3 regions of the Fictibacillus enclensis genome follow, and region 3 is predicted to be linked to each of the others. Evidence: a T-box and tRNA genes for the amino acid it is inferred to sense, from the RefSeq annotation. Region 3 holds a T-box; the other regions hold tRNA genes.
The links. A T-box is a leader RNA that pairs with one kind of tRNA and senses whether it is charged. The one in region 3 lies ahead of alaS (alanine--tRNA ligase), so its partner is inferred to be a tRNA-Ala.

Region 1 (10,366 bases), 2.3 Mb from region 3:
TGCCCTTCTCGCCCTGAAGCCATCCAGTCGGTTACGCCATATCCTTTTGACCGGATTTCATTCGGCAAGCCCGCTGAGATATTTGTGGTAATAACATTAACCGTAATATAACCGAGTGCCAGCTTTTCTTCAATCTTCATGCCGACGAGTACGCCAAGACCGTAACCGAGCGCATAAGCAATCAGGTTCTGGATTTTATCCAGATTGTCCAGCACAAGTCCAAGACCAATGACATAAATAATAACCTCAAACACACTGATCAATGCGGCGAGGTATCTTTGATTTTTTAATGTCAAAATCATTCTAATTGTGAAGAATGAGACATATACCACATTAATCAGAAGAATAATCCCAATCATCACGAAACCGTTTTCCAACATCATTTACACTCCTTCTTTAGCCTGTCCATTATGATGCCATAAAAGTAATTTACCATGTTTTTCGCTGGTTGAAAAATGAAGATTTATCCAGTAATTTCTATCGTTCACATCAAGCCGGATAGGCACATTTTCCATGTTTCTTCATAGGCTATAAAAGCTTTTCGGGAAAGGAATTGATATCATGTACCCTTATTATTATCAAGCACCCCAACCACCGTTTGAAGAAACCCATTATTATTACGACCCCTACGAGGCAGAGCGTCAGCAGCAGCAGGCCCAGCAAAGCCAGCAGCAGCAATCGTATCAGCAGCTGTTAAATGTGTTAATGTCGAGCATCATTGGTGAAGCGACAGCTGTTGATTTCTATACACGTTTGGCGAAAGAGGCGCCAAACGAATACAGTCGGAAAGTTTTATTGGATGCGGCCAAAGATGAAAAGACACATCTACAGTTGTTTACCCGTCTTTACACATCTATAACAGGTAAGCAGCCGAACTACAAGATTCGTCCGGTAAAAATCCAAAACTTCCGTCAAAGCCTGTTTGAAGCGTATGAAGATGAACTCGCTGATTATGAAAAATACCGTGATGCGTATCTGATGACACAGGATCCCACCATCCGGGATACCTTCTTTCGTCCTTTCTCAGACGAAATCAAGCACGCGACCAAATTCAGCTACCTGCTAAATGCCCGCTAAAAAAGAGTGCCGGACTACGGCACTCAGCTTGTGGAGAAAGCTCTGTTTTTTCTCCACAAGCTTTTTTATTTGTTTAGAATTACTGCCCTGTTGTGTGATTTCTCTGAAGAAAAAGATCCTCACACACCTAGCCAAGCTTGGCTAGGTGTGTGGCGATCTTTTTCATATTCTGACAGGCTGCTGTGAGAAGCACCTGCTCACTCGCATTCTGTAATCCCCTCAACCTGCAATAGCGAAGCCCATGCAGCTCTTTCGAATCTGCGAAGCTTCGCTCCACCTTTTCTTTTCTAAATTTATAAAGCATCTTTCCAGAAGCCGACAGTCTGTTGTCGCGTACTTTTTCTTTATGTTCTTCCCAGACATGGCGCGTTACGACTTTTTGTTTGTTTTTTGAACGCGTGCACTCATTTAATAGTGGGCATTCTGCGCATAGCTTGGGATCCGATTTATACTCCTGATATCCTTCCCTTGTGGTTGTGCAGTAGACGAGTTCCTGGCCATTGGGACAAACATATACTTCCCGTTCTTTATCGTATGTAAATTTCCATTTCGGCATCAGCCCTTTTGTTGGGTGGTATCTGCGGTGGGCGATCACCCCGAAAATCGTCCGGTCATAAAGTCCCTTACAAATCGGAGTGGTGAGATAGCCTGAATCTAAAGCCACAGCTTCTACCCCTAATTGAAATCGTTCGATTTGGCGGTCTAAACGAGAAAGGTAAGGCACAGAATCATGCACGTTCCCAGGGGTGACATAGGCATCGGTGATAATATTGAATTTCATATCGGTCGTTCTATGATCTAAATAACAGAACATTTCTTGTTTATGGTCTCGCGACATAAAACCACAATCGGGATCAGTCGTACTTTTGCGAATTTGCTTCTTTTCTTTCACCTCCTCTTTCTCTTTTAAGGGCTTTTTTCCGTGCTTTTCTCTGTCCTCCTCGACCGCCTGATTTAATTCTTCAATGTATCCTCTTGTTTCTGCTTCCACTTCTTCTCTTGTGAATTTATGTTTATTGGCATTCGCTTTAAGGTGGGTAGAATCGGAAAATAAGACTCTTCCTCCCACCATTTTATGATTCATGGCTTGAAGGACGATCTCATCAAAGATCTCTTGAAAGACGTGGGTATCTTTGAAACGAGTCCGCCGGTTCCAACTGATCGTGGAATGATCTGGAACAGGGTCATTCAGTTTTAAGCCAAGAAACCAGCGATAAGCGATATTGGTTTTGACTTCTCGTTCAAGTTGTCGTTCTGAGCGAATGCCGTAGAAATAGCCGATGAACATCATCTTGAAAAGCAGAATAGGGTCCGAAGGACGTCCTGTAGATTCTGAATAATAAGGACGAACTTTCTCACCGATAAAAGAAAAATCGATATAGCGATCAATCTTCCTCAAGAGGTGGTCTTCAGGAACCAAATCTTCGATAAAAACAAACTCTGCTTCATTCTGAGTATCCTTTTTAGGCTTATACATACAAACACCGTCCGATCCTTATTTGTTAGTTATATTATAACAAATTAACGCGGTGAATAAATAAAGTTGATGGATAAAAAAATAGACTGTCGAGAGTTTCTCGACAGCCTGAGTGCCGGACTACGGCACTCTTTTATTGTAAATAAAAAGCTTAAGGACCGTATTTATCCTTAAGCTTACCTTATTCAGGTTCATCTTGGGTCTGATGCTGCTGATGAATGCCCTCCTGCTGAATTTCATCAATGATAGTTTCCATATCCTCCAGGTGGGCCTCTCCGGTTAGTCCAATATTGAGGGTCCCCTTGAGCTCTTTGACATGCAGTTCCTGAATTTTATAATTAATGTTTTCAATATTCACAGGCTTGATTCTGCTTAACGCTTCTTTCAGGGATTGGTTTTCATGCTGCAGTTCAATAATTTGCTGCTGAAGCTGCTGTAAAATATGGTACAGGTCTTGGTCCATCTCATTGAACCTCCTTCATCTCTCCAACGTTTCACCCACTGGGCGAAAGCTGCATATACTGTCAGGGCAAGGGAGTGAGAGCTATGAATCCTTCATGGGGCAAGGGAAACGAATGGAAAAAGTATGCCGACCAGGTACTCGGTAAGGACTTCTTTGAAGACTTTAAAGAATTTGGATTAGCAAACCAAGGGCCTCTAGTTAATATATATGAAAACAAAGAAGAAATTTACTGCTTAATTAATCTCCCGGGTGTAAAAAATATTGAAGATGTGAATCTGTACGTACATTACCGCACCCTGAAGGTCACAGGAAACATCGATTTTTCCATAAAAAAATTTACGTGTGTTACCGAGGAAATTGTATCAGGTCCGATCGAACGGGAAATTCCTCTCCCCCATTCAGTAGAAGACCGACCGCTGGATGCCGGCTACTATCGTGGACTGCTTTATGTGCGCCTCCAGCGCCTGAAACAGGAAAAAGAAAATCAAAAAGTAAAAATCTACGACTATTTTGAATAAGACCCAGAGGCCTGTTTGAAGCCCTCTGGGTCGTTTTTTCGTTGTGGTGGATTTTAAAACCGTTTAAGGATTGGACACCAGCATGATTGCGATGTAGTAAAGAAGGCAGGCATTCGCCAGAAGCTCGGCTGCCATTTCTTCAGACTGCTTTTTAATATTATCGATGTCAGCCTGTACGGGAGTTGTTTTCGGCTTTTTTGAAGCTGATGACGGCCCCTGGGTTTGGGATTCACCCGGGTTTTGGCTGTTTTGCTTCGCTTCCTTTTGTAAGGAATACCGTTTGATTATGAGCGTTTTACCGATGTTAAGAGAACCCTTCATCATGATTGCATCTACATTTACACTTTTAATCGAAATTTTCATGAGCTATCCCTCTTTACGGTTTTAATGGGATCACCATTACACCAATATATGAGGGAGATAGTGGGATTATGTTTAGTTGGGGTTTTGTGGGATTTTTGACGCGGCATGTGGCTGGGAAGAAGTCTGAATTGTTCCTTTCGTTCAAATAACTCTGTTGCATGCAATTATTGGCTAGTTTCGTGCAATTAAGGCGCTGATCGGTGCAATTATGTAATGATTCCCTGCAATTCTCGCCTTCCGTTCAATGTTTTGCTCAATTATGATAACTTTTCGCCCAATTATCATGTAGTTCCGCCTAATTCAATTAAATACTATTTTGGTTCCTTTATTTTAATTTCGGTTCAATTCTGACTTCACAAACACTATTTCAACAAAAAAAGAACAAAAAAAAGAACGGAACGAATTTTCATTCGTCCCGCCCTTTTTGCCCGGCAACGTCCTACTCTAACAGGGGGAAGCCCCCAACTACCATCGGCGCAAAAGAGCTTAACTTCCGTGTTCGGTATGGGAACGGGTGTGACCTCTTCGCTATTGCCACCAGACATATATCGGTTTGTGATCAACGGCGATTTTCTTCGTCAGCTTCACTCCTCCTCTTCCTCATGTACGGTAAAGTACACTCCGGAGAGTCGTCGTTTTGCTTCCTCGAATCTCTTGTCGCTGACAAACCTTTTGTTTTTGAGGCATATTCCCTCAAAACTAGATAACCTTCATCCAAACATTCGCTGATGATAACGTCCAGCTCCATGAACCATATCCTCGAGGTCGTTTCGCCCCTTCCGACGAACACCAAAACCGTGTTCTTGTCAGGGTCTCCAACGCTTGTCGGATATAAACGGTTCATTCCGCTTTAGTTAATTAAGGATAAGCCCTCGACCGATTAGTATCTGTCAGCTCCACGTGTCACCACGCTTCCACACCAGACCTATCAACCTCATCATCTCTAAGGGGTCTTACTCACTTGACGTGATGGGAAATCTCATCTTGAGGGGGGCTTCATGCTTAGATGCTTTCAGCACTTATCCCGTCCACACGTAGCTACCCAGCTATGCCCCTGGCGGAACAACTGGTACACCAGCGGTGTGTCCATCCCGGTCCTCTCGTACTAAGGACAGCTCCTCTCAAATTTCCTGCGCCCGCGACGGATAGGGACCGAACTGTCTCACGACGTTCTGAACCCAGCTCGCGTACCGCTTTAATGGGCGAACAGCCCAACCCTTGGGACCTACTTCAGCCCCAGGATGCGATGAGCCGACATCGAGGTGCCAAACCTCCCCGTCGATGTGGACTCTTGGGGGAGATAAGCCTGTTATCCCCAGGGTAGCTTTTATCCGTTGAGCGATGGCCCTTCCATGCGGAACCACCGGATCACTAAGCCCGACTTTCGTCCCTGCTCGACTTGTAGGTCTCGCAGTCAAGCTCCCTTGTGCCTTTACACTCTGCGAATGATTTCCAACCATTCTGAGGGAACCTTTGGGCGCCTCCGTTACGATTTAGGAGGCGACCGCCCCAGTCAAACTGCCCACCTGACACTGTCTCCGAACCGGATCACGGTTCCAGGTTAGAATTTCAATACAGTCAGGGTAGTATCCCACCGACGCCTCCATCGAAGCTGGCGCTCCGACTTCTCAGGCTCCTACCTATCCTGTACAAACTGTACCAAAATCCAATATCAAGCTGCAGTAAAGCTCCATGGGGTCTTTCCGTCCTGTCGCGGGTAACCTGCATCTTCACAGGTACTATAATTTCACCGGGTCTCTCGTTGAGACAGTATCCAAATCGTTACACCTTTCGTGCGGGTCGGAACTTACCCGACAAGGAATTTCGCTACCTTAGGACCGTTATAGTTACGGCCGCCGTTTACTGGGGCTTCAATTCAGAGCTTCTCCCCTAAGGGATAACCCCTCCTCTTAACCTTCCAGCACCGGGCAGGTGTCAGCCCCTATACTTCGCCTTGCGGCTTCGCAGAGACCTGTGTTTTTGCTAAACAGTCGCTTGGATCTATTCACTGCGGCTCTCTCGGGCGATAAACCCTACCAGAGCACCCCTTCTCCCGAAGTTACGGGGTCATTTTGCCGAGTTCCTTAACGAGAGTTCTCCCGATCATCTTAGGATTCTCTCCTCGCCTACCTGTGTCGGTTTGCGGTACGGGCACCTCTTTCCTCACTAGAGGCTTTTCTTGGCAGTGTAGGATCAGGGACTTCGGTACTGTAATTTCCCTCGCCGTCACAGCTCAGCCTTCACGATTGCGGGATTTGCCTCACAATCAGCCTAACTGCTTAGACGCGCATTTCCATTCGCGCGCTCTCCCTACCTTCCTGCGTCCCCCCGTCGTTCAAACGGAAAGGAGGTGGTACAGGAATTTCAACCTGTTGGCCATCGCCTACGCCTTTCGGCCTCGGCTTAGGTCCCGACTAACCCTGAGCGGACGAGCCTTCCTCAGGAAACCTTAGGCTTTCGATGGACAAGATTCTCACTTGTCTTTCGCTACTCATACCGGCATTCTCACTTCAAAGCGCTCCACCAGTCCTTCCGGTCTGACTTCACCGCACTTCGAACGCTCCCCTACCACTGTACCTGACGGTACAATCCATAGCTTCGGTGATACGTTTAGCCCCGGTACATTTTCGGCGCAGAGTCACTCGACCAGTGAGCTATTACGCACTCTTTAAATGGTGGCTGCTTCTAAGCCAACATCCTGGTTGTCTGGGCAACTCCACATCCTTTCCCACTTAACGTATACTTTGGGACCTTAGCTGATGGTCTGGGCTGTTTCCCTCTTGACTACGGATCTTATCACTCGCAGTCTGACTCCCGCGGATAAGTCTCTGGCATTCGGAGTTTGACTGAATTCGGTAACCCTGTGGGGGCCCCTAGTCCAATCAGTGCTCTACCTCCAGGACTCTAGCCGCGAGGCTAGCCCTAAAGCTATTTCGGGGAGAACCAGCTATCTCCGTGTTCGATTGGCATTTCACCCCTACCCACACCTCATCCCCGCACTTTTCAACGTGCGTGGGTTCGGGCCTCCATTCAGTGTTACCTGAACTTCACCCTGGACATGGGTAGATCACACGGTTTCGGGTCTACGACAACGTACTATGGCGCCCTATTCAGACTCGCTTTCGCTGCGGCTCCGCCTTCTCGGCTTAACCTTGCACGTTATCGTAACTCGCCGGTTCATTCTACAAAAGGCACGCTGTCACCCGTTAATGGGCTCCAACTACTTGTAGGCACACGGTTTCAGGATCTCTTTCACTCCCCTTCCGGGGTGCTTTTCACCTTTCCCTCACGGTACTGGTTCACTATCGGTCACTAGGGAGTATTTAGCCTTGGGAGATGGTCCTCCCGGATTCCGACGGGGTTTCACGTGTCCCGCCGTACTCAGGATCCACTCAGGAGGGAACGAAGTTTCAACTACAGGGCTGTTACCTTCTTTGGCCGGCCTTTCCAGACCGCTTCATCTACCCCGTTCCTTTGTAACTCCATGTAGAGTGTCCTACAACCCCAGAGGGCAAGCCCTCTGGTTTGGGCTGTTTCCGTTTCGCTCGCCGCTACTCAGGAAATCGCATTTGCTTTCTCTTCCTCCGGGTACTTAGATGTTTCAGTTCCCCGGGTCTGCCTTCTCATATCCTATGTATTCAGATATGGATACCATCCCATTACGGATGGTGGGTTCCCCCATTCGGAAATCCCCGGATCAACGCTTACTTACAGCTCCCCGAGGCATATCGGTGTTCGTCCCGTCCTTCTTCGGCTCCTAGTGCCAAGGCATCCACCGTGCGCCCTTTCTAGCTTAACCTTTAACACGATCGTAAGATCGTTAAAAATAGTACTAAATCAGCGCACAACTAATGAATTAGTTGGCTTGTTTGGATGTTTCGTTATCTAGTTTTCAAGGAACATGACGTGCATTTCATCGGTGTTGCCTTCAAGAGACAACTTTTATATTATACCGACTAAAAAAGAAAATGTCAACAGCATTTTCTAATGGTGGAGCCTAGCGGGATCGAACCGCTGACCTCCTGCGTGCAAGGCAGGCGCTCTCCCAGCTGAGCTAAGGCCCCATCTTGTCTTTATTAGAATGTGTATGGTGGGCCTAAATGGACTCGAACCATCGACCTCACGCTTATCAGGCGTGCGCTCTAACCAGCTGAGCTATAGGCCCATGCACCATATATAGAGAGAAGTTCTCTCAAAACCAAACAAAAGCTCAGAGTAAGATTCATGAGGCACCTGAGTGCTCATGTCTCCATAGAAAGGAGGTGATCCAGCCGCACCTTCCGATACGGCTACCTTGTTACGACTTCACCCCAATCATCTGTCCCACCTTCGGCGGCTGGCTCCAAAAGGTTACCCCACCGACTTCGGGTGTTACAAACTCTCGTGGTGTGACGGGCGGTGTGTACAAGGCCCGGGAACGTATTCACCGCGGCATGCTGATCCGCGATTACTAGCAATTCCGGCTTCATGTAGGCGAGTTGCAGCCTACAATCCGAACTGAGAGTGGCTTTTTGGGATTGGCTCGGCCTCGCGGCTTCGCAACCCTTTGTACCACCCATTGTAGCACGTGTGTAGCCCAGGTCATAAGGGGCATGATGATTTGACGTCATCCCCACCTTCCTCCGGTTTGTCACCGGCAGTCACCTTAGAGTGCCCAACTGAATGCTGGCAACTAAGGTCAAGGGTTGCGCTCGTTGCGGGACTTAACCCAACATCTCACGACACGAGCTGACGACAACCATGCACCACCTGTCACTCTGTCCCCCGAAGGGGAAAGCTTGATCTCTCAAGTGGTCAGAGGATGTCAAGACCTGGTAAGGTTCTTCGCGTTGCTTCGAATTAAACCACATGCTCCACTGCTTGTGCGGGCCCCCGTCAATTCCTTTGAGTTTCAGCCTTGCGGCCGTACTCCCCAGGCGGAGTGCTTAATGTGTTAACGTCAGCACTGAGGGTGGAACCCCCCAACACCTAGCACTCATCGTTTACGGCGTGGACTACCAGGGTATCTAATCCTGTTTGCTCCCCACGCTTTCGCGCCTCAGCGTCAGTTACAGGCCAAAAAGCCGCCTTCGCCACTGGTGTTCCTCCACATCTCTACGCATTTCACCGCTACACGTGGAATTCCACTTTTCTCTCCTGCACTCAAGTCTCCCAGTTTCCAATGACCCTCCACGGTTGAGCCGTGGGCTTTCACATCAGACTTAAAAGACCGCCTGCGCGCGCTTTACGCCCAATAATTCCGGATAACGCTTGCCACCTACGTATTACCGCGGCTGCTGGCACGTAGTTAGCCGTGGCTTTCTGGTCAGGTACCGTCAAGGTACCGGCAGTTACTCCGGTACTTGTTCTTCTCTGACAACAGAGCTTTACGACCCGAAGGCCTTCATCGCTCACGCGGCGTTGCTCGGTCAGACTTTCGTCCATTGCCGAAGATTCCCTACTGCTGCCTCCCGTAGGAGTCTGGGCCGTGTCTCAGTCCCAGTGTGGCCGATCACCCTCTCAGGTCGGCTACGCATCGTCGCCTTGGTGAGCCGTTACCTCACCAACTAGCTAATGCGCCGCGGGCCCATCTGTAAGCGTCAGCCGAAACCGACTTTCAAAAAAGAAGCAGGCGCTTCTCGTTATCATCCGGTATTAGCTCCGGTTTCCCGGAGTTATCCCCGTCTTACAGGCAGGTTACCCACGTGTTACTCACCCGTCCGCCGCTAAATCAGAGGAGCAAGCTCCTCGTCATTCGCTCGACTTGCATGTATTAGGCACGCCGCCAGCGTTCATCCTGAGCCAGGATCAAACTCTCCAATAAAGTGTTTGATATAGCTCTTAATGTTTAAAAATAAGAAATTGATGGGATTGTAAAATCCCTGACTTACTCTGGCTTTTGTTTGGTTTTCAAAGAACTGTTTGTTTCCGTCGCTCTCGTTGGCGACAAGAAATATCTTATCAAATCCTGCTTGCTAAGTCAACAACTTTTTTCAATGTTTTTTTGAAGGAAAGTATGTATCAAAAGCAGCAACGTTTACTACTATACCAGCGATTTCAGGAGTGGTCAACCCTTTTTATCAAAATAAAAAAAGAGCCCGCAGATGAAAACGACCGGGCTCTTGGAATGATTATTTGGTTGCTTCTTTAAGGAGCTCCATTTTTGTAGTCCATGCTTTTTCGCTGAGGTCCACATGATAGGTCTGCGGATTCAGCTTTCGCATGTGCTGAGGCCAGAACATCTTAATCTGGCTGCGGAAATGAGATTTGATTTCATCCACCTGCGGCAAGTCATAAACAAGTTCTCCCTCATTAAAGACCGGCTTGAGCAGTTCTTCCGCTCGGTAGTTATGGATGGTTTTGCTTTTATAGGTTTCCACCGGATCAAAAAGGTAGATGTCTTTTTCCGGAAGGGTTTCGCCTACCATCGCAATGTAATCCGCTTCGGCTTTCCCTGTGTCTTCGTTTACGATACGATATACCGTCTTG
Region 2 (10,366 bases), 2.0 Mb from region 3:
TCAGCAGCTTTTTCGAATTCCTCACTCAGGATATACTGTTGCATCGATTTCTTTAAATTCTCCAATTCCCGTTTTTCCTGAAGTCCGCTGCCAATCCGCTTTGGAATTTTCCCCTCATGCTTTGTATTTCCTCCGTGCACCCGCTTTAAAATTGGATCAAGCTTGGAGTCAAATACTTCATAGCAATGGCTGCATCCAAAACGGCCAATTTTGGCAAACTGTTGATATGTCATGCCGCATTTCGGGCACACCAGAACTGATTGCTGAGAAAGTCCCGGAGAAGCTGTTCCCGATATCGCCGGATCTCCGTAAAGAAGTCCGGAAAGCAGCTGATGAATAGAGAATGTATTCGACCCTGGAAGGAATTCTCCTTTTTCTTTTGCACAATGCTCACAAATATGAAATTCTGTTTTCTGTCCGTTTACAATCTTTGTAAAGTGCAAAGTGGCAGGCCGTTCATGGCATTCCTGGCAAAACATTTTATTCTCCTCCCCTATTAATAAATGTGATACAACGTTATCTGGTTCTAAATTTTAGCGTCCGAATCATGCCTTTTAATAATTCGGCTCTCAATTGATCACGCTCAGGAAGGTCTAACACTTGAAGAACAGTGCGGTCAATGACACTCAGCATAATTCTCGCCTCGCGTTCCGATATGATCTGTTCATCCAGCAGCCGCAGCACCACATTTTCGGCATTCCCCTGTGAAATGCGGTCATTGATCAAAAGCAGCAGCTGGTCAATCAGGTGGACGTAATTTTCTGTTTTGACCTTAATAATGCGGATATATCCCCCGCCCCCCCGTTTGCTTTCCACAACAAATCCTTTTTCTACGGTGAATCGTGTATTAATAACATAGTTGATCTGGGAAGGGACACACTGGAATTTTTCAGCAATATCCGTCCGTTTGATTTCAATAAATTTATCATTCGAACCTGCAAGGACCTGCTTCAAATATTCTTCAATAATGTCTGAGATATTTCTCAACCTGCTACCCTCCCCTCTGACTTTGACTATCTTTGACTATATGTATATATTATAGTCCGTTTCCCAGGTTATATGCAACTAATGAATACTTTCTGCCTCATAGGGGAACAAGGTATTTCTCTCACAGTATTACCCGATATTTTTCCTGTTAATCGTTCCTTTTTGAAGGATTAAAAAAAGAAGCCCCTCAAAAATATCGCCGGGACTTCTACTGAAACAATCTATTGCTTGGAAAAGATTTTTTTGCCTGGTCCATCGCCATCTTATTGCCTATCGCCGAATAATCAAGCCACGGCTGATCGGGAATCACATAAACATGTTTGTTTTTTACTGCTTTTAACCCTTTCCAGATCGAAGAGTTTTCCATCTGCTTAAAGGCGGTTTTTGATTGATCGTCCTGATTCACTATGACAAAAATCGCATCTGCATCAAAATCAGGCAGCACCTCCTGGGAGATCACTTGATATGGCTGGCATCCACTTTTTTATCCCCATTTGCGGGAGTAAGCCCTAAATCATCAAATAGAATGCGGCCCACGGGACGAGCGGTGCCAAATACACGCAGCTCTTTGGCGGTTACACGAATCGCCATCGCCCTGCTGTTTTTTCCAAGTTCTTGTTTGATTAAGCCTTTTACTTCTTTTGTTTCCTTCTCGTAATCTTCGACCAATTCATTAGCCTGTTTTTCACGATTAACAAGTTTCCCTATTTTTTTCAAATGGTCTCTCCATGTCCCTTCATCAAGGTTAAAAACATGAACAGGCGCAATTTTTTTGAATTTGTCGAGTTCTTTTCCACCATATTCTTCGTCCATATAAATAGCTGAGGGCTTTAAAGCAAGCAGGGCTTCCATATCAGGATCAGCTGCAGGCCCAAGTTTTTTTGTGTTTTTCAACCCGTCTTTCACGTGAGGAAGAAAATCCCTTAATCCCCCGCCGACCACTGAATCTGCAGGTGTAATGCCCAGCGCCGGGAGATCATTGGTCAAGTGGATGGACAAGGGAGCAATTTTTTGATTTCCGTTTTTTTCATCGCCTGATGGTTTACTGTCATCGGTATTAAAATAAGGACTAATTGAGGGGTTTTTTGTGCGGGCAAAGCTGGAACGCGGGAGGGTTCGAGGATTTGAGGCTCTGCTGATCCCCTGGTGGCTAGGATACTTGCGGTTCGACATGATTTAGTTGCGGGTTGGCCACTCTTACTTGCGATTCGACATGATTTAGTTGCGGTGATCGGGAATTTAGTTGCGGTTCGACACAATTTACTTGCATATCACGTCATTTTCATCTTTCGACAAAACAAAAAAGCACCGCTGATTTCTCAACAGTGCTTCATTTTTGCCCGGCAACGTCCTACTCTTACAGGGGGAAGCCCCCAACTACCATCGGCGCTGAAGAGCTTAACTTCCGTGTTCGGTATGGGAACGGGTGTGACCTCTTCGCTATTGCCACCAGACATATATCGGTTTGTGATCAACGGCGATTTTCTTCGTCAGCTTCACTCCTCCTCTTCCTCATGTACGGTAAAGTACACTCCGGAGAGTCGTCGTTTTGCTTCCTCGAATCTCTTGTCGCTGACAAACCTTTTGTTTTTGAGGCATATTCCCTCAAAACTAGATAACTTCATCCAAACTTACTGATAACGTCCAGCTTCATGAACCATATCCTCGAGGTCGTTTCGTCCCTTCCGACGAACACCAAAACCGTGTTCTTGTCAGGGTCTCCAACGCTTGTCGGATATAAGCGGTTCATTCCGCTTTTGTTTTTAAGGATAAGCCCTCGACCGATTAGTATCTGTCAGCTCCACGTGTCACCACGCTTCCACACCAGACCTATCAACCTCATCATCTCTAAGGGGTCTTACTCACTTGACGTGATGGGAAATCTCATCTTGAGGGGGGCTTCATGCTTAGATGCTTTCAGCACTTATCCCGTCCACACGTAGCTACCCAGCTATGCCCCTGGCGGAACAACTGGTACACCAGCGGTGTGTCCATCCCGGTCCTCTCGTACTAAGGACAGCTCCTCTCAAATTTCCTGCGCCCGCGACGGATAGGGACCGAACTGTCTCACGACGTTCTGAACCCAGCTCGCGTACCGCTTTAATGGGCGAACAGCCCAACCCTTGGGACCTACTTCAGCCCCAGGATGCGATGAGCCGACATCGAGGTGCCAAACCTCCCCGTCGATGTGGACTCTTGGGGGAGATAAGCCTGTTATCCCCAGGGTAGCTTTTATCCGTTGAGCGATGGCCCTTCCATGCGGAACCACCGGATCACTAAGCCCGACTTTCGTCCCTGCTCGACTTGTAGGTCTCGCAGTCAAGCTCCCTTGTGCCTTTACACTCTGCGAATGATTTCCAACCATTCTGAGGGAACCTTTGGGCGCCTCCGTTACGATTTAGGAGGCGACCGCCCCAGTCAAACTGCCCACCTGACACTGTCTCCGAACCGGATCACGGTTCCAGGTTAGAATTTCAATACAGTCAGGGTAGTATCCCACCGACGCCTCCATCGAAGCTGGCGCTCCGACTTCTCAGGCTCCTACCTATCCTGTACAAACTGTACCAAAATCCAATATCAAGCTGCAGTAAAGCTCCATGGGGTCTTTCCGTCCTGTCGCGGGTAACCTGCATCTTCACAGGTACTATAATTTCACCGGGTCTCTCGTTGAGACAGTATCCAAATCGTTACACCTTTCGTGCGGGTCGGAACTTACCCGACAAGGAATTTCGCTACCTTAGGACCGTTATAGTTACGGCCGCCGTTTACTGGGGCTTCAATTCAGAGCTTCTCCCCTAAGGGATAACCCCTCCTCTTAACCTTCCAGCACCGGGCAGGTGTCAGCCCCTATACTTCGCCTTGCGGCTTCGCAGAGACCTGTGTTTTTGCTAAACAGTCGCTTGGATCTATTCACTGCGGCTCTCTCGGGCGATAAACCCTACCAGAGCACCCCTTCTCCCGAAGTTACGGGGTCATTTTGCCGAGTTCCTTAACGAGAGTTCTCCCGATCATCTTAGGATTCTCTCCTCGCCTACCTGTGTCGGTTTGCGGTACGGGCACCTCTTTCCTCACTAGAGGCTTTTCTTGGCAGTGTAGGATCAGGGACTTCGGTACTGTAATTTCCCTCGCCGTCACAGCTCAGCCTTCACGATTGCGGGATTTGCCTCACAATCAGCCTAACTGCTTAGACGCGCATTTCCATTCGCGCGCTCTCCCTACCTTCCTGCGTCCCCCCGTCGTTCAAACGGAAAGGAGGTGGTACAGGAATTTCAACCTGTTGGCCATCGCCTACGCCTTTCGGCCTCGGCTTAGGTCCCGACTAACCCTGAGCGGACGAGCCTTCCTCAGGAAACCTTAGGCTTTCGATGGACAAGATTCTCACTTGTCTTTCGCTACTCATACCGGCATTCTCACTTCAAAGCGCTCCACCAGTCCTTCCGGTCTGACTTCACCGCACTTCGAACGCTCCCCTACCACTGTACCTGACGGTACAATCCATAGCTTCGGTGATACGTTTAGCCCCGGTACATTTTCGGCGCAGAGTCACTCGACCAGTGAGCTATTACGCACTCTTTAAATGGTGGCTGCTTCTAAGCCAACATCCTGGTTGTCTGGGCAACTCCACATCCTTTCCCACTTAACGTATACTTTGGGACCTTAGCTGATGGTCTGGGCTGTTTCCCTCTTGACTACGGATCTTATCACTCGCAGTCTGACTCCCGCGGATAAGTCTCTGGCATTCGGAGTTTGACTGAATTCGGTAACCCTGTGGGGGCCCCTAGTCCAATCAGTGCTCTACCTCCAGGACTCTAGCCGCGAGGCTAGCCCTAAAGCTATTTCGGGGAGAACCAGCTATCTCCGTGTTCGATTGGCATTTCACCCCTACCCACACCTCATCCCCGCACTTTTCAACGTGCGTGGGTTCGGGCCTCCATTCAGTGTTACCTGAACTTCACCCTGGACATGGGTAGATCACACGGTTTCGGGTCTACGACAACGTACTATGGCGCCCTATTCAGACTCGCTTTCGCTGCGGCTCCGCCTTCTCGGCTTAACCTTGCACGTTATCGTAACTCGCCGGTTCATTCTACAAAAGGCACGCTGTCACCCGTTAATGGGCTCCAACTACTTGTAGGCACACGGTTTCAGGATCTCTTTCACTCCCCTTCCGGGGTGCTTTTCACCTTTCCCTCACGGTACTGGTTCACTATCGGTCACTAGGGAGTATTTAGCCTTGGGAGATGGTCCTCCCGGATTCCGACGGGGTTTCACGTGTCCCGCCGTACTCAGGATCCACTCAGGAGGGAACGAAGTTTCAACTACAGGGCTGTTACCTTCTTTGGCCGGCCTTTCCAGACCGCTTCATCTACCCCGTTCCTTTGTAACTCCATGTAGAGTGTCCTACAACCCCAGAGGGCAAGCCCTCTGGTTTGGGCTGTTTCCGTTTCGCTCGCCGCTACTCAGGAAATCGCATTTGCTTTCTCTTCCTCCGGGTACTTAGATGTTTCAGTTCCCCGGGTATGCCTTCTCATATCCTATGTATTCAGATATGGATACCATCCCATTACGGATGGTGGGTTCCCCCATTCGGAAATCCCCGGATCAACGCTTACTTACAGCTCCCCGAGGCATATCGGTGTTCGTCCCGTCCTTCTTCGGCTCCTAGTGCCAAGGCATCCACCGTGCGCCCTTTCTAGCTTAACCTTTAACACGATCGTAAGATCGTTAAAAATAGTACTAAATCAGCGCACAACTAATGAATTAGTTGGCTTGTTTGGATGTTTCGTTATCTAGTTTTCAAGGAACATGACGTGCATTTCATCGGTGTTGCCTTCAAGAGACAACTTTTATATTATACCGACTAAAAAAGAAAATGTCAACAGCATTTTCTAATGGTGGAGCCTAGCGGGATCGAACCGCTGACCTCCTGCGTGCAAGGCAGGCGCTCTCCCAGCTGAGCTAAGGCCCCATCTTGTCTTTATTAGAATGTGTATGGTGGGCCTAAATGGACTCGAACCATCGACCTCACGCTTATCAGGCGTGCGCTCTAACCAGCTGAGCTATAGGCCCATGTACCATATATAGAGAGAAGTTCTCTCAAAACCAAACAAAAGCTCAGAGTAAGATTCATGAGGCACCTGAGTGCTCATGTCTCCATAGAAAGGAGGTGATCCAGCCGCACCTTCCGATACGGCTACCTTGTTACGACTTCACCCCAATCATCTGTCCCACCTTCGGCGGCTGGCTCCAAAAGGTTACCCCACCGACTTCGGGTGTTACAAACTCTCGTGGTGTGACGGGCGGTGTGTACAAGGCCCGGGAACGTATTCACCGCGGCATGCTGATCCGCGATTACTAGCAATTCCGGCTTCATGTAGGCGAGTTGCAGCCTACAATCCGAACTGAGAGTGGCTTTTTGGGATTGGCTCGGCCTCGCGGCTTCGCAACCCTTTGTACCACCCATTGTAGCACGTGTGTAGCCCAGGTCATAAGGGGCATGATGATTTGACGTCATCCCCACCTTCCTCCGGTTTGTCACCGGCAGTCACCTTAGAGTGCCCAACTGAATGCTGGCAACTAAGGTCAAGGGTTGCGCTCGTTGCGGGACTTAACCCAACATCTCACGACACGAGCTGACGACAACCATGCACCACCTGTCACTCTGTCCCCCGAAGGGGAAAGCTTGATCTCTCAAGTGGTCAGAGGATGTCAAGACCTGGTAAGGTTCTTCGCGTTGCTTCGAATTAAACCACATGCTCCACTGCTTGTGCGGGCCCCCGTCAATTCCTTTGAGTTTCAGCCTTGCGGCCGTACTCCCCAGGCGGAGTGCTTAATGTGTTAACGTCAGCACTGAGGGTGGAACCCCCCAACACCTAGCACTCATCGTTTACGGCGTGGACTACCAGGGTATCTAATCCTGTTTGCTCCCCACGCTTTCGCGCCTCAGCGTCAGTTACAGGCCAAAAAGCCGCCTTCGCCACTGGTGTTCCTCCACATCTCTACGCATTTCACCGCTACACGTGGAATTCCACTTTTCTCTCCTGCACTCAAGTCTCCCAGTTTCCAATGACCCTCCACGGTTGAGCCGTGGGCTTTCACATCAGACTTAAAAGACCGCCTGCGCGCGCTTTACGCCCAATAATTCCGGATAACGCTTGCCACCTACGTATTACCGCGGCTGCTGGCACGTAGTTAGCCGTGGCTTTCTGGTCAGGTACCGTCAAGGTACCGGCAGTTACTCCGGTACTTGTTCTTCTCTGACAACAGAGCTTTACGACCCGAAGGCCTTCATCGCTCACGCGGCGTTGCTCGGTCAGACTTTCGTCCATTGCCGAAGATTCCCTACTGCTGCCTCCCGTAGGAGTCTGGGCCGTGTCTCAGTCCCAGTGTGGCCGATCACCCTCTCAGGTCGGCTACGCATCGTCGCCTTGGTGAGCCGTTACCTCACCAACTAGCTAATGCGCCGCGGGCCCATCTGTAAGCGTCAGCCGAAACCGACTTTCAAAAAAGAAGCAGGCGCTTCTCGTTATCATCCGGTATTAGCTCCGGTTTCCCGGAGTTATCCCCGTCTTACAGGCAGGTTACCCACGTGTTACTCACCCGTCCGCCGCTAAATCAGAGGAGCAAGCTCCTCGTCATTCGCTCGACTTGCATGTATTAGGCACGCCGCCAGCGTTCATCCTGAGCCAGGATCAAACTCTCCAATAAAGTGTTTGATATAGCTCTTAATGTTTAAAAATAAGAAATTGATGGGATTGTAAAATCCCTGACTTACTCTGGCTTTTGTTTGGTTTTCAAAGAACATCAATGCTGCTTTAAAAACAGCAACTTTCATATTGTACCCATTAAAAAAGAAAATGTCAATAGCATTTTCTAAATGGTGGAGCCTAGCGGGATCGAACCGCTGACCTCCTGCGTGCAAGGCAGGCGCTCTCCCAGCTGAGCTAAGGCCCCGAAGTGAAGATGGTCGGGAAGACAGGATTTGAACCTGCGACCCCCTGGTCCCAAACCAGGTGCTCTACCAAGCTGAGCCACTTCCCGTTATGGCGCGCCCTGAGAGATTCGAACTCCCGACCTTTTGATTCGTAGTCAAACACTCTATCCAGCTGAGCTAAGGGCGCATAAAAAAACATTCTATTGGTGCCGAGGGCCGGACTCGAACCGGCACGGTAGTCACCTACCGCAGGATTTTAAGTCCTGTGTGTCTGCCAATTCCACCACCCCGGCAGGCAGAAAAAAATGGAGCGGAAGACGGGATTCGAACCCGCGACCCCAACCTTGGCAAGGTTGTATTCTACCACTGAACTACTTCCGCATCCGTATGGTGCGGGTGAAGGGACTCGAACCCCCACGTCATAAGACACTAGATCCTAAGTCTAGCGCGTCTGCCAATTCCGCCACACCCGCAATATACAATTATAAAACTGGTGAGCCATGAAGGACTCGAACCTTCGACCCTCTGATTAAAAGTCAGATGCTCTACCAACTGAGCTAATGGCTCTCTTTAAGTGGTGCCGGCTAGAGGACTTGAACCCCCAACCTACTGATTACAAGTCAGTTGCTCTACCAATTGAGCTAAACCGGCGAAATAATGGTGGAGGATGACGGGTTCGAACCGCCGACCCCCTGCTTGTAAGGCAGGTGCTCTCCCAGCTGAGCTAATCCTCCATTATGTATGCCCGGCAACGTCCTACTCTTACAGGGGGAAGCCCCCAACTACCATCGGCGCTGAAGAGCTTAACTTCCGTGTTCGGTATGGGAACGGGTGTGACCTCTTCGCTATTGCCACCAGACATATATCGGTTTGTGATCAACGGCGATTTTCTTCGTCAGCTTCACTCCTCCTCTTCCTCATGTACGGTAAAGTACACTCCGGAGAGTCGTCGTTTTGCTTCCTCGAATCTCTTGTCGCTGACAAACCTTTTGTTTTTGAGGCATATTCCCTCAAAACTAGATAACTTCATCCAAACTTACTGATAACGTCCAGCTTCATGAACCATATCCTCGAGGTCGTTTCGTCCCTTCCGACGAACACCAAAACCGTGTTCTTGTCAGGGTCTCCAACGCTTGTCGGATATAAGCGGTTCATTCCGCTTTTGTTTTTAAGGATAAGCCCTCGACCGATTAGTATCTGTCAGCTCCACGTGTCACCACGCTTCCACACCAGACCTATCAACCTCATCATCTCTAAGGGGTCTTACTCACTTGACGTGATGGGAAATCTCATCTTGAGGGGGGCTTCATGCTTAGATGCTTTCAGCACTTATCCCGTCCACACGTAGCTACCCAGCTATGCCCCTGGCGGAACAACTGGTACACCAGCGGTGTGTCCATCCCGGTCCTCTCGTACTAAGGACAGCTCCTCTCAAATTTCCTGCGCCCGCGACGGATAGGGACCGAACTGTCTCACGACGTTCTGAACCCAGCTCGCGTACCGCTTTAATGGGCGAACAGCCCAACCCTTGGGACCTACTTCAGCCCCAGGATGCGATGAGCCGACATCGAGGTGCCAAACCTCCCCGTCGATGTGGACTCTTGGGGGAGATAAGCCTGTTATCCCCAGGGTAGCTTTTATCCGTTGAGCGATGGCCCTTCCATGCGGAACCACCGGATCACTAAGCCCGACTTTCGTCCCTGCTCGACTTGTAGGTCTCGCAGTCAAGCTCCCTTGTGCCTTTACACTCTGCGAATGATTTCCAACCATTCTGAGGGAACCTTTGGGCGCCTCCGTTACGATTTAGGAGGCGACCGCCCCAGTCAAACTGCCCACCTGACACTGTCTCCGAACCGGATCACGGTTCCAGGTTAGAATTTCAATACAGTCAGGGTAGTATCCCACCGACGCCTCCATCGAAGCTGGCGCTCCGACTTCTCAGGCTCCTACCTATCCTGTACAAACTGTACCAAAATCCAATATCAAGCTGCAGTAAAGCTCCATGGGGTCTTTCCGTCCTGTCGCGGGTAACCTGCATCTTCACAGGTACTATAATTTCACCGGGTCTCTCGTTGAGACAGTATCCAAATCGTTACACCTTTCGTGCGGGTCGGAACTTACCCGACAAGGAATTTCGCTACCTTAGGACCGTTATAGTTACGGCCGCCGTTTACTGGGGCTTCAATTCAGAGCTTCTCCCCTAAGGGATAACCCCTCCTCTTAACCTTCCAGCACCGGGCAGGTGTCAGCCCCTATACTTCGCCTTGCGGCTTCGCAGAGACCTGTGTTTTTGCTAAACAGTCGCTTGGATCTATTCACTGCGGCTCTCTCGGGCGATAAACCCTACCAGAGCACCCCTTCTCCCGAAGTTACGGGGTCATTTTGCCGAGTTCCTTAACGAGAGTTCTCCCGATCATCTTAGGATTCTCTCCTCGCCTACCTGTG
Region 3 (10,366 bases):
AATGCGCTATCTTCCATTCTGGAAAATCCCGATGTTCTCAATGGAATTCCGCAGTTGAATGAGGAAAAGGCGAAAAACCTGTACGATGCTCTCGTTGAACATCAGGGTCTCGAACAAGTTATGATCACTCTGAATCCCTTTGGTATAGGACCTCAGCTGTCCATGAAAATTTACCAAACCTATCAGGAAGAAGCCCTTCATATTATCCAAAACAACCCGTATCAGCTCATCTACGATATTGAAGGCATCGGTTTTCAGCGGGCAGACGAACTCGGAAGAGGGATCGGACTGTCCTATAACCACCCTGAAAGAATCAGAGCGGGCTGTCTTTATGTTCTTCAGGAAAGGGGAACCGATGCAGGGCATGTTTATCTGCCTGCAGACTTTGTGCTGGATGAAGTGAAAAAATTGCTGACAAATGGGGAAGCGCCTATTAGTGACAGCGATATTTTCCGTGAAATCGAAGCGCTTCGGGAAGACAAAAAAATGATGATGGAAGAAGACCGGCTGTATTTGCCGTCTCTTTACTTTTCCGAAAAAGGGCTGGCTGAATCGGTAACAGGAATTGCCGGACAGGAAGAATATAAAGAAGCGTTTCCGCAGGCGGAATTTTTAAAGGCGTTGGGTGAGCTTGAAGAGCGGCTCGGTATTCAATATGCCCCTTCGCAAAAACAAGCGATTGAAACGGCCATTTTTTCGCCGCTTATGGTTCTTACAGGAGGACCTGGAACCGGGAAAACAACGGTCATTAAAGGGATCGTGGAAGTCTATGCGGAGCTTCATGGCGTTTCGCTTGATCCAGCCTCATATAAAAAAGATGAGCCGTTTCCGGTGCTTCTTGTTGCCCCGACCGGGCGTGCCGCCAAACGGATGTCGGAATCAACAGGCATCCCAGCATTCACCATCCACAGGCTGCTCGGCTGGAAGGGCGGAGCGGGCTTTGAACATACCGATGAAAATCCGCTTGAAGGCAAACTCCTGATAGTGGATGAAATGTCCATGGTGGATATTTGGCTTGCGCATGCCCTTTTTAAAGCAGTGCCCGGAAATATTCAAGTGGTGATTGTGGGAGATGAAGATCAGCTGCCTTCTGTCGGTCCCGGCCAGGTATTACGCGATTTCATTTCTTCGAAAGTCATACCGACGGTTGAATTGAAGGATATATACAGGCAGGCCGAAGGGTCTTCCATCATTGAACTCGCTCATCATATGAAAAACGGTGTTCTTCCAAACGACCTTGCAAAGAGAAAGTCGGACAGAAGCTTCTTTTCATGCCAGACCCATCAGGTGATGGAAGTGGTTAAGCAGGTGTGTCAAAACGCGCGTCAAAAGGGATATACGGCCCGGGATATTCAGGTACTCGCCCCCATGTATCGCGGGAACGCGGGCATCGATATCCTGAATCAAAAACTACAGGAATTATTTAATCCGCCTTCACCGCAAAGGCGCGAACTAAACATCCAGCAGGTAGTTTATCGGGTCGGAGATAAAGTGCTTCAGCTCGTTAACCAGCCGGAAGACCTTGTGTACAACGGGGATATGGGTGAAATAGTATCGATCATTTATGCTAAAGAAACAACGGACAAAGAAGACCAGCTCGTTGTGGCGTTTGATGAAGTGGAAGTGGTTTATACACGCTCTGATTTTCATCACATTACTCACGCCTACTGCTGTTCCATCCATAAATCCCAGGGGAGTGAATTTCCCATTGTCATCATGCCTGTTGTAAAAAGTTATTTCCGTATGCTGAGACGGAATTTAATTTATACCGGCATTACAAGGAGTCGGGAGTTTTTAATCCTGTGCGGGGAAGAATCTGCTTTTGAACTGGCAGTCCAAAGAAATGATGAAGCGTCCAGATTTTCCCGTCTGAGGGACCGGCTGACTCAATATCAGATGGAAAACCTTTCAAGCATGAATCCCTGACAGAGGTGGGATGATAAGGATGTTCGGAAGGGTGGGGGTTACTTTGCGAACATTTTCATTTTTAAAAGGGAAAAAAGCTGTTCTTTCGGCTAACCGAAAAACCATCGGTAAAGTCGAAGATATACTGACAGATTCAAGGGGAAATGTGCTGGGCTTCATTTTATGCGGAAACAGCCTTTTCTTCCGGAAAGCGTATCTGCCGTATGCGTCAGCCAGGATTCAGGAGGAGGACTCCGTTCTGCTTTGCAGCTGCAGACCATCCAGGGTGCCTTCCTATTCAAAAGGAACATTCCGGATGGAAAAACATCCTTGCTGCCTGCTGAAGCAGGCTCTCTTATCCAAGGATGGAGAGACAGAAGCGGTGGTTGAGGATGTATACTTTTCAAAGGATTGGGGCAGGATTGTAGCCATTGAGGTATCAAAAGGATTGTTTTCGGACTGGACGGATGGACGATCGCTGATTTATTCGCATGAGCCGTTGCATATCGGAAAGCAGTCACTTTTTGTACGATAGTGCTATAAAGGAGGACCCCACATTTGAAATGCCCCAACTGCAGCCGTAAGGATATCGGCAAGATCGGCGCTAATCAGTATTATTGCTGGAACTGCTTTATTGAATTATCCATTGTAAATGGCACACTGTCCCTTCACCAGGTGGAAGAGGATGGCAGCTTGACCTCGCTGGATGATCTGTTTGAGGATCAAGATTTGTCCTACAAGGCGGATGTCCAATAAGCAGGCTAACTTGATAAAAGGGTTGGTGACTTCAATGAACAGCTATATAAAACCCGTACTTGCCCTCGGTCTTTGGGCAGCTATCTACGGAATGAAATCCCGGAAAAACGGGATGAGCTTTATGGGGATGGATGATATTCTGTCCTCAAAACGCGTACGACGACTGCGTAAAAGACTGGCAAAAGCCATTTATTAATGAAAAGAAAGTCCATGCTTAGAAGCATGGGCTTTTTTGATGGGTTGAGCTTTTCCTTTTCTTACATGAAAAATGGACAGGAGGAAACAATAAGGGAGGAGGTGATACCATGCAGCGGGAGAATTACATAAAGTGGATCATCCGTTTATCTCTTCTCGTTTTGCTGTTTCTTTGCGGCTGGCTGCTGTTGAAACTGGCCCCTTTTTGGGCTCCTGTTCTTACGATTCTAAAAGCCGTGCTGTTTCCTTTTTTTATTGCCGTTTTCATCACCTATTTACTTCATCCGCTGGTGGAAATACTTCATCGGAAGGGCATGCCGCGCAGCATATCCATTTTGTGCATTTACCTGCTTTTTTTCGGCGGAACTGGTTATGCCCTATACAAAGGAATACCCTATATGATCCTTCAGATCAGGGAATTGGCGTCTAATCTTCCCACCATATCAAAAACGTATCAAAGCTGGCTGCTTGAAGTGGATCATCATACAGCAAGCCTTCCGAAATCCATTCACCTCAGAATTGAGGATTATATTCATTCAGGTGAACGTTATTTGCAGAAAAGCGCAGCCAATGTCATTGGCTCTATTAAAAAACTTGTGGATTATTTTTTTGTACTCATCATTATTCCTTTCCTTGTTTTTTACTTTTTAAAGGATATTGACGGCATTAAACGGGTATGCTGGTACTTGACGCCGCAGAAGTGGAGAAGAGAAGGAAGACAGGTTCTCAAGGAAATTGATGGTTCGCTGGGAGGTTACATCCGGGGGCAATTATTTGTGGGAACGCTTCTTGGGGCTGCCGCTATGCTTGCACTGTGGCTCGCCGGTATGCCGTATCCCATTATATTGGGGATTATTATTGCTATCACGGATATTATTCCGTATTTTGGGCCCATTCTTGGCGCTGTACCGGTCATCTTCATCGCGTTTACCATTTCTGTTAAAATGGTTCTCATTGTGGCCGGCATCATGCTGGTTTTGCAATTCATCGAAGGAAACATTTTGGGTCCGCTGATCGTGGGGAAAAGCCTTCACATCCATCCCGCATTGATCATTATGGCGCTGCTGGCTGGCGGTGAAATCGGAGGGGTGGCCGGGCTGATCCTGGCTGTGCCTGTGTTTTCAATCATGAAGGTTATTATTGTGCATATACGGAACCACCGGCTGCGAGCCAAGATTGACAAGATGCCCTAGAAGGAATTATACTACTGCTAGATAAAGCAAAACGATGATGGAGATAAGTATGTTTTGACCCTTTTCCAAGAGAGGAAACCCCCGGCTGTAAGGTTTCTAAAAGGAAAGACAGAAAGCTACTCCCGAGTGCAGTTAATCCCTGCCGGTGAAACCCCGTTACGGTTTACATAAGGTGATGATTTCGGTGTTCAGCTTAAATCATAACCAGGGTGGTACCGCGTGATAACAACTCTCGTCCCTGATGCAGAATCAGGAACGGGAGTTTTTTATTTTGGCAGAACAGGGCGCTACCGCTTTTTCTAATAATGAAAGGAGAGTGGAAAGATGAAAACTTTAACGTCTGCTCAAGTAAGACAAATGTTTCTTGATTTTTTCCAGGAGAAGGGCCACAGTGTGGAGCCGAGCGCTTCCCTTGTGCCTTATGAAGACCCGTCACTTTTGTGGATCAACAGTGGGGTTGCTACCCTTAAAAAGTATTTTGACGGCCGGGTGATTCCGGAAAACCCGAGAATAGTTAACGCTCAGAAATCAATCCGTACGAATGACATTGAAAATGTGGGGGTTACCGCACGCCACCATACGTTCTTTGAAATGCTCGGAAATTTCTCCATCGGTGATTATTTCAAAAAAGAAGCGATCATCTGGGCCTGGGAATTCTTGACCAGTGAAAAATGGATCGGTTTTGATTCAGAGAAACTCTCAGTCACTATCCATCCGGAAGATGATGAAGCCTATGAGCTTTGGAACAAAACCGTAGGGGTGCCGCCAGAACGCATTATTCGTTTGGAAGGGAACTTCTGGGATATCGGAGAAGGGCCAAGCGGACCGAATACAGAAATTTTCTACGACCGAGGAGAAAAATACGGCAGTGATGCAAATGATCCTGAGTTGTACCCGGGTGGGGAAAATGACCGTTACCTCGAAGTATGGAACCTGGTATTTTCCGAGTTCAACCATAATCCAGACGGAACGTACACACCGCTTCCAAAGAAAAACATTGATACCGGAATGGGACTCGAACGGATGGTCTCTGTTATTCAGGACGTTCCAACGAACTATGACACGGACTTGTTTATTCCGATCATTCAGCAAACGGAAAAGCTTTCTGGCAGCAAGTATGGCCAATCAAAGGAAGCGGATACCGCGTTCAAAGTGATTGCTGACCATATCCGTACCGTTGCCTTTGCTGTATCTGACAATGCACTTCCATCAAATGAAGGCAGAGGGTATATTCTACGCCGCCTGATCAGAAGAGCCATTCGCTTTGCGAAGCAGATTGGACTTGACCGTCCGTTTATGTTCGAACTTGTTCCAACCGTAGCAGATATCATGGTGGACTATTATCCGGAAGTAAAAGAAAAAGTGCCGTTTATCCAGCGCGTCATTAAAAACGAAGAAGAGCGATTCCATGAAACCATCAATGAAGGACTTGCGATCCTTGAAGAAGTCATCAAAAAGGAAAAAGCAGCCGGAAGCAGCACAGTTTCAGGTAAAGATGCCTTCAAGCTTTATGATACGTTTGGCTTCCCGTTTGAACTGACTGAAGAATATGCTGCAGATCATAACATGGAAGTCGACCGTACAGGATTTGAAAAAGAAATGGAAGGCCAGCGTGAGAGAGCCCGTTCGGCACGTCAGGATGTGGATTCCATGCAGGTGCAGGCCGGTGTGTTAAGCGACATCAAAGCACACAGCGATTTTGTGGGCTATGACGAAGAGCAGAGCACATCAAAAGTATTGGAAACCCTGCAAAACGGAGAGCGCATCGATATCCTTGCCGAGGGAGAAGAAGGCCAGGTCATTCTTGACATTACTCCGTTTTATGCGGAAAGCGGAGGCCAGGTTGCTGACCAGGGCACGATTACAGGCGAAGGACTGGAGCTGTTTGTTAAGGATGTTCAAAAAGCACCGAATGGACAAAATCTCCATACCGTCGTTGTAAAACAAGGAAACCTTCGCAACGGAATAGAAGTTGTCGCTCAGGTTGATACTGAAAAACGTGCGGCTATTGTGAAAAACCATACGGCTACCCACCTGCTGCATCAAGCGCTGAAGGATGTTCTCGGTACTCATGTGAACCAGGCAGGTTCCCTTGTGGCACCTGGAAGGCTTCGATTCGACTTTTCCCATTTCGGCAGCATTTCACAGGAAGAAATCGACAGCATTGAAGATATTGTCAACCAGAAGATCTGGAAGACCATTTCTGTGGATAAAATGCAAAAGCCGATTGAGGAAGCAAAAGCGATGGGAGCGATGGCCTTATTCGGTGAGAAATACGGAAAAGTGGTTCGAGTCGTTCAAATTGGCGATTACAGCCTGGAATTATGCGGCGGCTGCCATGTGCAGAACACCTCGGAGATCGGCCTCTTTAAAATTCTTTCAGAGACTGGCATTGGTGCCGGTACAAGAAGGATTGAGGCTGTAACCGGACAGGAAGCCTATCAGGTCATGAAGGGACAAGTCCAGACACTGCGTGACTCTGCAGCTTTGCTGAAGACCAATGCAAAAGAAGTTCCGAGCCGTATAGAAGCGCTGCAGCACCAGGTGCGTGAGCTCCAGCGGGAAAAAGAGGCATTATCCGCGAAGCTCGGCAATTTCGAAGCAGGAAGCCTGATCAACGAGAAAGTGGAAATCAATGGTGTTCCGGTGATCGTGAAAAAGGTTAATGCTGCGGACATGAATGGTCTGCGCTCCATTGTTGACGATTTGAAAAATAAACTTTCAAGTGGAATTGTCGTACTTGGTGCGGTAAATCATGATAAAGTGAATATTGTCGCGGGAGTAACCAAGGACTTGATCCCAAAAGGCTATCACGCAGGAAAACTTGTAAAAGAGGTGGCTTCACGCTGTGGCGGAGGGGGCGGTGGCCGTCCGGATATGGCGCAGGCAGGTGGAAAAGACCCTGAAAAACTTGATGCTGCCCTGGAATACGTAGCAGAAGCAGTGAAATCTGTTTCCTAATCCCCCTATTAAGGGTACAATGAGGATATAAAGGGAGAAGCTAGAGAAAGAGGTGTTGGCCGTGAGTTCTATGGACAAAACAATGAAGTTTAACTTTCATGACGATTCAATGGATCCCAATGTCCAAAAAGTGCTGTTTTCAGTGTATGAGGCACTTCAGGAAAAAGGATACAATCCGATCAATCAGATTGTAGGCTACCTGTTATCAGGAGATCCAGCTTATATTCCCCGCCACAAGGATGCAAGAACCATGATTCGAAAGATTGAGCGGGATGAACTGATTGAGGAACTGGTTAAATCCTATCTTGACACAAAGAAAGAGGATTCTCTCTGATGACCCGGATTTTGGGACTGGATGTAGGATCCCATACGGTAGGAGTGGCTGTGAGCGATGAGATGGGCTGGACAGCTCAGGGAATCGAAACGGTCAGAAGGAAACCGCATCAGCCCGATGAAGTTTTTGAACGTATTGGCGATTGGATTAAACAGTATGATGTGAAAGAAATTGTGGTCGGCTTGCCCAAAAATATGAACGGATCCATTGGTCCGAGCGGGGAGGCGTGTCAGGAATTTGCCAATAAGGCAGAAGCCAGGTACGGGCTGCCTGTGGTATTATGGGACGAGCGTCTGACGACGATGGCTGCTGAAAAAATGCTGATTTCTGCTGATGTCAGCCGGAAGAAGAGAAAACAGGTCATCGACAAAATGGCCGCGGTTTTAATCCTTCAAGGATATTTGGACAGCCGTCAATTAAAAAAATGAGGTGATCAAATGGCAAACGAAGAAAAAGAACACATTATTATCCCAGGTGAAAACGGAGAAGAGAATCTATTTGAAGTGCTGATGACGATTGATGGCAGCACAACGCCAACCGGCCATTCTTACATTCTTCTTGTACCGGCAGGCGAAGATCAGGAAGATGATAGCGACGAGCAGGAAGTTTTCCCTTTCCGCTTTGAGGACAAAGGAGAAGGCGAAGACGATATCGAGCTCTTCCCTCTGGAAACAGATGAAGAGTGGCAGATGATTGAAGAAACCTTAAACGCATTTCAGGATGAAGAAGAATAAAACGACTTCGCAGCTAAAGGTAAACTTTAGCTGCTTTTTTTATGCAAATTGAACATACTAAATGACTATACCAGTACACTAGAGATTTGAAGATTCATGCTGTTTTCTGTTTCTTTATTATGGAAACTAGACATGAAAATTACTTATCAGTATAATGAAGCAGATGAAAGGGGAGAAAAAGGTGTCACAATATAATGGTGTTCCCGGCGGTCCAACAGGTTTCGGTAAGAAAAAGAGAAAGAAAAGAGTACTTACAGTCCTGGCCGTCATTATAGTGCTGCTGGCAGCGGCTGCTATTTTTGGCTATACATATATTAAAGATGCGCTCGGCCCTGCCGATGCAGGAAATAAAAAGGATGTAACCGTTGATATACCCATCGGTTCTTCTGTCTCAACGATCGGAAAGATTTTGGAAAAAAACAACCTGATCAAAAGCAGTCTGGTCTTTCAGGTGTATGCCAAGACCAAAGAAAATGGGAACTTACAAGCCGGAGTCTATGACCTTAATCCTTCCATGAACATGGACCAATTAATCGCTGCTCTTAAAAACGGAAAAGTATACCGCCATCCTGAAACATCGTTTACCATACCGGAAGGATTTATTGTTCCGCAGATAGCAGAAGTGATTGCGAAAAATACCGGCAAAAGCAAAGAAGAAGTTATGAAGACGATAAATGATCCGGCATTTGTCAAAGAACTCCAAAAGCAGTTTCCTGTGATCGACAATAAAGTATACAACAAAAAAATATACTATCCGCTCGAGGGCTACTTGTTTCCGGCCAAATACGAGTTTGATGAAAAGCAACCGGATGTTAAAGCCGTCATCACAAAAATGGTGCAGAAAACGCAAAGAGTAATGGACGGCCATCAGGAAGAAGTCAAAAAGAGCGGCAAGAAACCATACGAAATTCTCACGTTGTCGTCCATGATTGAAGAAGAAGCCCAGCGGCCTGAAGACCGTCCCAAAATATCAGGCGTATTTTATAACAGGCTTAAAAAAGGGATGAAGCTTGATTCCGACCCGACGGTTAAATATGCCCGCAAGAGCTTTAAAGTGCAGGTTCTCTACAAAGAGCTGAAAGTGGATTCTCCTTATAATACTTACAAGTACAAGGGGCTGCCTATTGGTCCGGTTGCTTCCCCGGGCGAAGAAGCGATTATAGCGGCATTGAATCCTGAACAAACAACGTATTACTTTTTTTATGCACGTCCAAACGGACAAGTCATCTATACAAAAACATATAACGAGCATAAAAGAATCGTTCAGAAATACCGACATGAATGGCAGGAACGTGCAGGAAAAACTAAAAAGAAAACATGACAGGTTGTTTTTATGATATAATGTTTCGGTTAAGTAAGGAGGCATAGCCTTGATATCACAGGAAGTCCAGAATTATATTGAACAATTAATACCCAGTCGGGATATTCGTATTCAAAAGATAGAGGAGTACGCCAAAGAACACGGTGTACCCATTATGGAGCTCGTGGGCATTGAAGTTCTGCTGCAGCAGCTTCGGATGATACAACCCCAAAAAATACTGGAAGTGGGAACGGCTATCGGATATTCAGCGATAAGAATGGCTGAAGCCTTGCCGGATGTGTCTATCGTTACGATTGAAAGAGACCCGGAACGCTATGAGCTGGCACTTCAAAATATAAAAGAATTTGACCTTTCTGAACGAATTGAAGTATTGTTTGGCGATGCCAACGAATTGGTCGCTGAAGCCGGAAAAAAGGCACCTTATGATGTGGTCTTTATTGATGCAGCTAAAGGCCAGTATCAGCGTTTTTTTGAAAGTTATGGAGAGTTTCTCCGGCCAGAAGGCATCATTTTTTCAGATAATATTCTGTTTAAGGGATATGTGACCGGCGATGTTCATCCAGGGACCAGGAGGCTGGCTTCCCTCGTCCGGAAAATACGTTCCTACAATGAATTTCTTATGAATCACAATGGATATACAACTGCCATTTTGCCAGTAGGAGATGGCCTGGGCATCAGCATTAAAAAAGATAACCAGCAGCGTTAGAGATTTCGGAAGGAGAAAGAAAATGGTACAAAAACCGATTGTCATTGGGGTAGCCGGGGGATCGGGCTCCGGAAAAACAACTGTAGCGAAAGAAATTTACCGCCAGTTTGCCGATCAGTCGATTCTCATCATTGAACAGGACTCCTATTACAGAGACCAATCCGATAAAACAATGGATGAGCGCTTGAAAACAAATTATGACCATCCTTTGGCATTTGATAATGAGTTATTAATTTCACAATTAAATGCTCTTTTGGAATT

Region 1: it has a tRNA-Ala gene. The T-box ahead of alaS (alanine--tRNA ligase) is inferred to sense a tRNA for this amino acid. The anticodon was not compared.
Region 2: it has a tRNA-Ala gene. The T-box ahead of alaS (alanine--tRNA ligase) is inferred to sense a tRNA for this amino acid. The anticodon was not compared.

The regions. Positions count from the first base shown of each region.
Region 1 is NZ_CP126109.1:383,361-393,726, reverse strand. It holds gene QNH15_RS02115 (DUF2179 domain-containing protein) at 1-380, opposite strand, end outside; gene QNH15_RS02110 (ferritin family protein) at 562-1,077, shown strand; gene QNH15_RS02105 (IS1182 family transposase) at 1,205-2,554, opposite strand; gene gerPC (spore germination protein GerPC) at 2,736-3,017, opposite strand; gene QNH15_RS02095 (Hsp20/alpha crystallin family protein) at 3,101-3,535, shown strand; gene QNH15_RS02090 (hypothetical protein) at 3,599-3,898, opposite strand; rRNA gene rrf (5S ribosomal RNA) at 4,325-4,440, opposite strand; rRNA gene QNH15_RS02080 (23S ribosomal RNA) at 4,759-7,697, opposite strand; tRNA gene QNH15_RS02075 (tRNA-Ala) at 7,887-7,962, opposite strand; tRNA gene QNH15_RS02070 (tRNA-Ile) at 7,987-8,063, opposite strand; rRNA gene QNH15_RS02065 (16S ribosomal RNA) at 8,154-9,701, opposite strand; gene QNH15_RS02060 (nicotinate phosphoribosyltransferase) at 10,009-10,366, opposite strand, start outside.
Region 2 is NZ_CP126109.1:92,541-102,906, reverse strand. It holds gene mcsA (protein-arginine kinase activator protein McsA) at 1-479, opposite strand, end outside; gene QNH15_RS00545 (CtsR family transcriptional regulator) at 517-987, opposite strand; partial or broken gene QNH15_RS00540 (ABC transporter substrate-binding protein) at 1,196-2,061, opposite strand; rRNA gene rrf (5S ribosomal RNA) at 2,326-2,441, opposite strand; rRNA gene QNH15_RS00530 (23S ribosomal RNA) at 2,753-5,691, opposite strand; tRNA gene QNH15_RS00525 (tRNA-Ala) at 5,881-5,956, opposite strand; tRNA gene QNH15_RS00520 (tRNA-Ile) at 5,981-6,057, opposite strand; rRNA gene QNH15_RS00515 (16S ribosomal RNA) at 6,148-7,695, opposite strand; tRNA gene QNH15_RS00510 (tRNA-Ala) at 7,866-7,941, opposite strand; tRNA gene QNH15_RS00505 (tRNA-Pro) at 7,952-8,028, opposite strand; tRNA gene QNH15_RS00500 (tRNA-Arg) at 8,032-8,108, opposite strand; tRNA gene QNH15_RS00495 (tRNA-Leu) at 8,126-8,214, opposite strand; tRNA gene QNH15_RS00490 (tRNA-Gly) at 8,228-8,302, opposite strand; tRNA gene QNH15_RS00485 (tRNA-Leu) at 8,310-8,394, opposite strand; tRNA gene QNH15_RS00480 (tRNA-Lys) at 8,413-8,488, opposite strand; tRNA gene QNH15_RS00475 (tRNA-Thr) at 8,497-8,572, opposite strand; tRNA gene QNH15_RS00470 (tRNA-Val) at 8,580-8,655, opposite strand; rRNA gene rrf (5S ribosomal RNA) at 8,665-8,780, opposite strand; rRNA gene QNH15_RS00460 (23S ribosomal RNA) at 9,092-10,366, opposite strand, start outside.
Region 3 is NZ_CP126109.1:3,156,522-3,166,887, reverse strand. It holds gene recD2 (SF1B family DNA helicase RecD2) at 1-1,926, shown strand, start outside; gene QNH15_RS16695 (PRC-barrel domain-containing protein) at 1,970-2,440, shown strand; gene QNH15_RS16690 (hypothetical protein) at 2,464-2,661, shown strand; gene QNH15_RS16685 (DUF3918 family protein) at 2,672-2,857, shown strand; gene QNH15_RS16680 (AI-2E family transporter) at 2,967-4,049, shown strand; T-box leader at 4,075-4,292, shown strand; gene alaS (alanine--tRNA ligase) at 4,374-7,010, shown strand; gene QNH15_RS16670 (IreB family regulatory phosphoprotein) at 7,072-7,344, shown strand; gene ruvX (Holliday junction resolvase RuvX) at 7,344-7,772, shown strand; gene QNH15_RS16660 (DUF1292 domain-containing protein) at 7,782-8,078, shown strand; gene mltG (endolytic transglycosylase MltG) at 8,260-9,399, shown strand; gene QNH15_RS16650 (O-methyltransferase) at 9,449-10,105, shown strand; gene udk (uridine kinase) at 10,128-10,366, shown strand, end outside.